Sinorhizobium fredii NGR234: one gene and its partner. The protein of the gene in region 1 interacts with the protein of each later gene in a pairwise test. Links are inferred from orthologs where the notes say so. Each region holds a gene or a part of one and is shown on either strand. Other genes may lie near its edges.

Region 1 (4,217 bases):
GAAGAACGGCGTATGACGGCCGCCTTCTTCCTTCGTCAGGATGTAGGCTTCGGCCTTGAACTTGCGGTGCGGCTTGACCGAACCCGGCTTGCACAGAACCTGGCCGCGCTCGACGCCGTTGCGGTCGACACCGCGCAAGAGCGCACCGATGTTGTCGCCGGCCTGGCCCTGGTCGAGCAGCTTGCGGAACATTTCAACGCCCGTGCAGGTCGTCTTCGTCGTCGGACGGATGCCGACGATCTCGATTTCCTCACCCACCTTGACGATGCCGCGCTCAACGCGGCCGGTGACGACCGTGCCACGGCCGGAGATCGAGAACACGTCTTCGATCGGCATCAGGAACGGCAGGTCGACCGGACGTTCCGGCGTCGGGATGTAGGCGTCGACCGCAGCCATCAGCTCGCGGATCGCGTCTTCGCCGATCTTCTTGTCGCTGTCTTCGAGAGCGGCGAGCGCCGAGCCCTTGACGATCGGAATGTCGTCGCCCGGGAATTCGTAGGACGACAGCAGTTCGCGCACTTCCAGCTCGACGAGCTCGAGAAGCTCGGCGTCGTCAACCTGGTCGACCTTGTTCAAGAACACGACGATCGCCGGAACGCCGACCTGGCGGGCCAGCAGGATGTGCTCGCGAGTCTGCGGCATCGGGCCGTCGGCGGCCGAAACCACCAGGATCGCGCCGTCCATCTGCGCCGCACCGGTGATCATGTTCTTGACGTAGTCGGCGTGGCCGGGGCAGTCGACGTGCGCATAGTGGCGGGCCGGCGTCTCGTATTCGACGTGCGCCGTCGAAATGGTGATGCCACGGGCCTTTTCTTCCGGCGCAGCGTCGATCTGGTCATACGCCTTGAATTCGCCGAAGTACTTGGTGATCGCTGCCGTCAGCGACGTCTTGCCATGGTCAACGTGGCCAATCGTGCCGATGTTGACGTGCGGCTTGTTGCGCTCGAATTTGCTCTTTGCCATGGGTACGCTTCCTGTGGTCAAATACGATTGATCAGCCGGCAGGGCCGGTTTGTGCAGCCGTTTAAGGGTTTCGCGGCATTTGCGCAAGACTTAATTGCGTCCGCCCGGACGGCAAGGTCTCAGCCGAATTTAAAGTCTATGGCGAAGCGCCGCCGCGCCGGCACAGACAGATTTGCCAAAGCCGAAAAATTAAACGATGTCAGGGGTATCCGCCACCTTTCTAAAGCCGAACGGCAAGTGGCTGGAGCGGGTAGCGGGAATCGAACCCGCGTATTCAGCTTGGAAGGCTGCTGCTCTACCATTGAGCTATACCCGCGGGCCTTCGATCCTGAAGCAGAATGGTGGAGGGAGTTGGATTTGAACCAACGTAGGCTGAGCCAACGGATTTACAGTCCGTCCCCTTTAACCACTCGGGCATCCCTCCATTTTTCTGTCGGGATCAATCGACCAAGCTTTTGAGATCGTAGAAGAACCGGCGCCATTTGGTGCCGCCTTGCGATCTGCGCCGGGTATATGACCGCCAGCCTTCCTCCTGTCAACAGAGCGAAACGGAAAATTTCAGAATTTCTCCACAGGCGTCGACGACCACGGTTTTCCGAAACCATTTCCAAGACCGAACGAACCTCTCTATAAGACGCGCATGAGCAAGGACAAGAGCGGCGACAAGAGCGCCAGAGACAGCCACTACGCCACTCTCCGGCGCGCCCATCGCGACGCCCGCCGCGAGCGTGGCGAGATTCCGACACCCCGTCCCGACAAGCGTCGGAAGCTGCCGGCCGACTGGAAGCCGCCGGCGCTCGCGCCCGATGAGGTGTTTCTCTATGGCCTGCATACGGTTCGCGCCGCCCTGGACAATCCGGATCGCACCATCATCCGGCTCAGAGTAACGCAGAATGCGGCGGCGCGGCTGGAACTCGGTGATCTCTCGGCTCTCCGCTTCCCCGTCGAAATCGTCACGCCGCAGGATCTCGACCGGGCCCTCGGGCCGGATGCCATCCACCAGGGCGTCATGCTGGAGACGCGGCCGCTGCCGCACCGAAAGCTCGAGGCGCTCAGCGATTGCCCGTTGATCCTGCTGCTCGACCAGGTGACTGATCCGCACAATGTCGGCGCGATCATGCGCTCGGCGGTCGCCTTCGAGGCTGGCGCGTTGATTACCACCATGCGCCACAGCCCGACCGAATCGGGCGTACTCGCCAAGTCTGCATCCGGCGCGCTGGAGCTCATCCCCTATATCCAGATCACCAACCTCGCCGATACGATTGAAGAACTGCACAAACTCGGTTTCCAGACGATCGGCCTCGATTCGGAGGGGCCGCAACCGCTGGAGGACACTTTCTCGGGCGGGAAGGTCGCTCTCGTGCTGGGATCGGAAGGCAAGGGACTGCGGCAGAAGACGCGACAGACCGTCACGGCGCTCGCCCGTCTCGACATGCCGGGCGCCATCAAGTCGCTCAACGTTTCGAACGCCGCCGCGATCGCCATGTACGCCGCGCGCCAGCACCTCAAGGGTTGAGGCGTATCAAAGCGTTGGGACGCCGCTCGCGGTCATCAGGGCCGTCGGACAGCCATCACGCACCTTTTTCCAGGTCGTGACGTTGAGGTTCATCTCGCAACGCGCCATGTAGGAGATGCCGCCGACACGGATGCAGGCCATCTGGCCGAGTTCGTATTTCGTGCCGTCGCGGTTGCGGCAGGTGCAGCGCCGGTCCGGCGGGGACGCAGCCGCGCTTTCGGCCACCATGCCGGCAGCCGCCAGCGACAAGGTCAAAACCTGCAATGCGACCAGGCTTTTCATAGCGCCAGAATAGCGCAAAACGGGCCGATCAGAAACGAAGAATGCCGGCTGCTTGCGCAACCGGCATCCTTCCGCAACAGACCGGCACTTATATTGGAGCGGGATGCGGGCGGAAAACCGCGAACACTTTCCTCACCCCGCTCCGGCGCCGGCCGAACTGATGATTAGCTCGCGAGCCGCAGAACGTCGCCCTCAGCGATCGTCTTTTCAGCTTCGGCAATGGCGAACTGCTTCTGGTCTGCACCCAGGTTCAGGCCTTCGGCACGGACGAATTCGACATCGGTGATACCGAAGAAGCCGAAGACCGTGCGCAAATAGGCTTCCTGGTGATCCATGGCCGCGGCCGGCCCGGCAGAATAATGTCCACCGCGCGTCGAGGCGACGATGACCTTCTTGCCCTTGGCGAGACCCTCCGGGCCGGCTTCGGTGTAGCGGAAGGTCTTGCCGGCGACGGCAAGGCGATCGATCCAGGCTTTCAGCTGGCTCGGAATCGAGAAGTTGTACATCGGCGCGCCGACGACGATCGTGTCGGCGGCAAGGAACTCATCGAGCATCTGGCGGCCGGTCCGGACATCCGAAGCCAGCGCCGGATCGACACCGTCGAGGTCGGCCGGCGCCATGATCTGCGCGCCGGTCAGATGCTGCAGGCGCTCGGAGACGAGGTCGCGGTAGATCACATTCGCATCGGGCCGGTCAGCCTTGATCTGCGCGACGATTGCCGCCGTCAGGCGGCGGGAAACCGAATGTTCTCCGAGGATGCCGGAGTCGATGTGGAGGACGTTCATGGGAGGCACCTTTGTTTCGAGTTGCGGTGCACAACATATGATTTGAAAACAATCACCGGATAAGACGGCGAATAATTGACATTCCGTTTCCCGAGGGAAACAATCTAAGCAAGCTAGAGCGAATGCGAGCGCCTCCTCGTCCGCTCTGATGGAGGCTCGAATGCAGGACCTGAACGATATCGCCCTCTTCGCCGCCGTCGTGAAGAACAACGGCTTCAGCGCCGCCGCGCGCGACCTGAACATTCCAAAATCCAAGCTCAGCAAGCATGTGGCGCGGCTGGAGGACCAGTTGGGCGTGCGCCTTCTCGAACGTTCGACGCGCAAACTGCGCGTCACCGAAATCGGTCGCGTATTCTACGAGCATGCCCAGGGATTGCTGGACGGCGTTGCGGCCGTGGAAGCCGAGATCGCCGCGGTGCGCGGCGAACCGACCGGCGTCGTGCGGCTCGGCTGCCCGCTCGGCTTCACGCCGATGCTCGCCGACATTCTTCCCGGCTTTCATCGCCGCTACCCGGGAGTCCGGCTGCTGATAACGGCGACGAACCGGCGCCTCGACATGATCGAGGAACGATTCGACGTGGCGCTGCGGGCGCGCGACCAGCTCGACACCGACAGCCAGCTGATCGTGCGCAAGTTCGGCGAGGTGCGCTCACGGCTGGCCGTGAGCCCGA
Region 2 (2,883 bases), 300 kb from region 1 along the record:
TCACTTCCTCCACATTGGACACGAAAATCTTTCCATCGCCGATGCGGCCGGTTTGGGCGGCATTGCGGATGGCCTCGATGACGGCTTCCGCATTCTCGTCCGCCAGCACGACTTCCACCTTCACCTTCGGCAGGAAATCGACGACGTATTCGGCGCCCCGGTAGAGCTCCGTGTGTCCCTTCTGCCGCCCGAAGCCCTTGGCTTCCGTGACGGTAATACCCTGCAGGCCGACTTCCTGAAGGGCTTCCTTCACTTCGTCGAGCTTGAAGGGCTTAATGATCGCTTCGATCTTTTTCATGAGAAAATTTCTCTCCGCTTCTCCCTGTAAAGCCGGGTCTTACCCGCTCGCGTTCCAGTATGCATGTAGCGTGCCAATTTTATAGGGGGATGATGTGACGAGTGGGAAATTTCACCCGATCACGTCGAGCCCGTCCGGCACCACCTTCCGATCAGCACTGCTACTCTGCCTATTTTTTATGAGGATTCATCAGCCAGAACGCACTTTCCCCAGGCGATCGCCACGGTTTCATGCGCGAAGCCTGTTATTTGAGCACCAATAATAGGCAAATGCATAATAAGTCATCATATGGCATTGTCCGGATGCGCCTCTTGTCTGTCAGGCTGGAGCGCGCTTAGATCAGTGCCATGCACGATGCGCTTCAAGATATGCTGGTAACGCCGAACGAGATGGCGGCGATCGACAAGGACGCAGCCGATTCCGGCATCGACAGCTTCTCGTTGATGCGCTCGGCGGGGATGGCGGTGTCGGCCGCCGCCCTCCGGCTGTTTCCGACCGCTTCGCGCTTCGTCGTCCTCTGCGGCCCGGGCAACAATGGCGGAGATGGCTATATCGCCGCGGAAGCCTTGGCGGAAAGCGGCGCGCAGGTTGCGTTGTTCTCGCTGGGGGACCCCAGCAAGCTCCGGGGTGACGGGGCCAAGGCCCGCAGCGCCTGCCGGCTTGCGGTCGTGGATATCGGAACGTACGAGCCTAAATCGGGTGATGTCGTCGTCGACGCGCTGTTCGGGGCAGGGCTGGCGCGCGATTTGCCGAATTCAGCGCAAGACGTCGTCAGAAGGGTGGACGCGAGCCGGATACCGGTACTGGCGGTCGATCTGCCTTCCGGCATCGACGGCCGCACCGGGGAGGTGCGCGGCGCAAGCTTCACCGCCGCGCATACGGTCACTTTCATAGCGCCGAAGTCCGGGCATGTGCTGATGCCGGGACGTGCGCTGAGCGGCGCGCTCGAGGTCTTCGATATCGGCATCCCGGCTCGGTTGGTGGCGGCGCGGGCAAGCGACCTGCGGATCAACGGGCCGGCCATCTGGAAACAATATGCCGGTGGTCTCGAAGCGGGCACGCATAAATACAAGCGCGGTCACCTTGCCGTCCTTTCGGGAGGGCCGGCGTCCACGGGTGCGGCGCGGTTGTCGGCAGCGGTCGGTCTGGTCGGCGGGGCAGGGCTCGTCACGCTCGGCTCCCCGCCGGAGGCAATGGCCGTCAACGCTTCGCACCTGACGGCCATCATGCTCAAGGAAATCGGCAGTGCCGCCGATCTCGGCGAATGGCTGCAGGACAAGCGAGTCATTGCCTTCGTGCTTGGCCCGGGATTCGGCGTCGGCAAGAAGGCGAGGGACTTCGCCCTGATGCTTTGCGACCGAGCCCTGGTTCTCGATGCCGACGGGATGAGTTCCTTTCAGCAGGCAAGGGAGGAACTGTTTGAAAAGATCGCAGCAAGTGGCGGCCAGGTCGTCATGACGCCGCACGAAGGTGAGTTTGCGCGTCTCTTTCCGGAGGTCGCCGCGGATGCTTCGCTTTCCAAGATCGAAAAGGCACAGGCCGCGGCGAGCCTCAGCCATGCGGTTATCGTCTACAAGGGACCCGACACCGTCGTGGCGGCGCCTTCGGGCCGCGCCGTCGTCAATGTGAATGCGCCGCCCTGGCTTGCCACTGCGGGGTCGGGCGACGTGTTGGCCGGGATCATCGGAGCGCATCTCGCGCAGGGCTTTCCAGCCTTCGAAGCGGCCGCCGCCGCGGTCTGGCGGCACGGCGAGGCGGGGAACCGCGCCGGCCGTTCTGCGACGGCCGAAACGCTTGCCCAAAGCATTCCGCCGCTCACCTGAAGCGGCGGCTGCGGTGTCAGCCGCGCGTCCCCTTGGCGATCGGTTCCTGATAGGTAAAGCCCATGTCCCAGGGGAAATAAATCCAGGTATCCTGACTCACTTCGGTCACGAACGTGTCGACCAGCGGGCGGCCCTTCGGCTTGGCGTAGACGGCCGCGAAATGCGCCTTGGGCAGCATGGCGCGGACTTCGGCGGCCGTCTTGCCGGTGTCGGTGAGGTCGTCGACGATCAGCACGCCTTCGCCACCGTCCTTGGCGATCTCCGGCGCGATGCCCTTGAGCACCTTCATCTGCCCCTGCGTATCGTAGTCGTGATAGGAGGCGATGCAGACGGTCTCGATCATGCGGATATTGAGTTCCCGGCTGATGATCGCCGCCGGCACCAGGCCGCCACGGGTGATGCAGACCATGGCGCGCCATTCCTGCCCGTTGTCAGCGAGCCGCCAGGCAAGCGCCCGCGCGTCGCGGTGGAACTGGTCCCAGGATACGGGAAAGGCTTTTTCGGGAAGAGACATGTGACGCGCTCCGATAGATGCTCGTGTAGGGTTGGGAAGCGTTCGTGCGGCGCTCCCGCGTTGGCGAATGCAATAGCGGCAAGGAAGCCCGCAGCGCAAGAGCTTGCAAATGCCGGCATCTGACCGGGATGTGGACCGCGCCTAGCCGCCCTGGCGGGAGCGCGAGATCGCTTCGATCATGGCGATGACATCGGCTTCGGCGGCAGCAAGCTCCGCTTCGTCGCGGCCGCGGATGACGATATCGGTCG

Evidence for each region. Proteins that work in one complex are often made in the same cells at the same time.
Region 2: the proteins of NGR_RS17105 (region 1) and NGR_RS18630 interact in binary tests that used the Escherichia coli proteins (3 or more experiments, as listed by UniProt). The link is inferred for Sinorhizobium fredii NGR234 from one-to-one orthologs.

What each region holds. Positions count from the first base shown.
Region 1 is NC_012587.1:1,218,765-1,222,981, reverse strand. Bases 579-3,541 are described here. They hold NGR_RS17105 (TrmH family RNA methyltransferase), read left to right. Parts: upstream 579-1,603; coding sequence 1,604-2,479; downstream 2,480-3,541. Other genes in these bases: NGR_RS17095 (FMN-dependent NADH-azoreductase), read right to left, coding at 2,926-3,541; NGR_RS17100 (hypothetical protein), read right to left, coding at 2,486-2,761; tuf (elongation factor Tu), read right to left, coding at 579-963. Also shown: more of tuf, read right to left, coding at 1-578; more of NGR_RS17095, read right to left, coding at 3,542-3,546; NGR_RS17090 (LysR family transcriptional regulator), read left to right, coding at 3,707-4,217. UniProt on the Escherichia coli protein: Specifically methylates the ribose of guanosine 2251 in 23S rRNA.
Region 2 is NC_012587.1:1,522,365-1,525,247, forward strand. It holds NGR_RS18630 (bifunctional ADP-dependent NAD(P)H-hydrate dehydratase/NAD(P)H-hydrate epimerase), read left to right. Parts: upstream 1-645; coding sequence 646-2,121; downstream 2,122-2,883. Other genes in the region: NGR_RS18625 (P-II family nitrogen regulator), read right to left, coding at 1-298; gpt (xanthine phosphoribosyltransferase), read right to left, coding at 2,138-2,635; NGR_RS18640 (competence/damage-inducible protein A), read right to left, coding at 2,777-2,883. UniProt on the Escherichia coli protein: Bifunctional enzyme that catalyzes the epimerization of the S- and R-forms of NAD(P)HX and the dehydration of the S-form of NAD(P)HX at the expense of ADP, which is converted to AMP.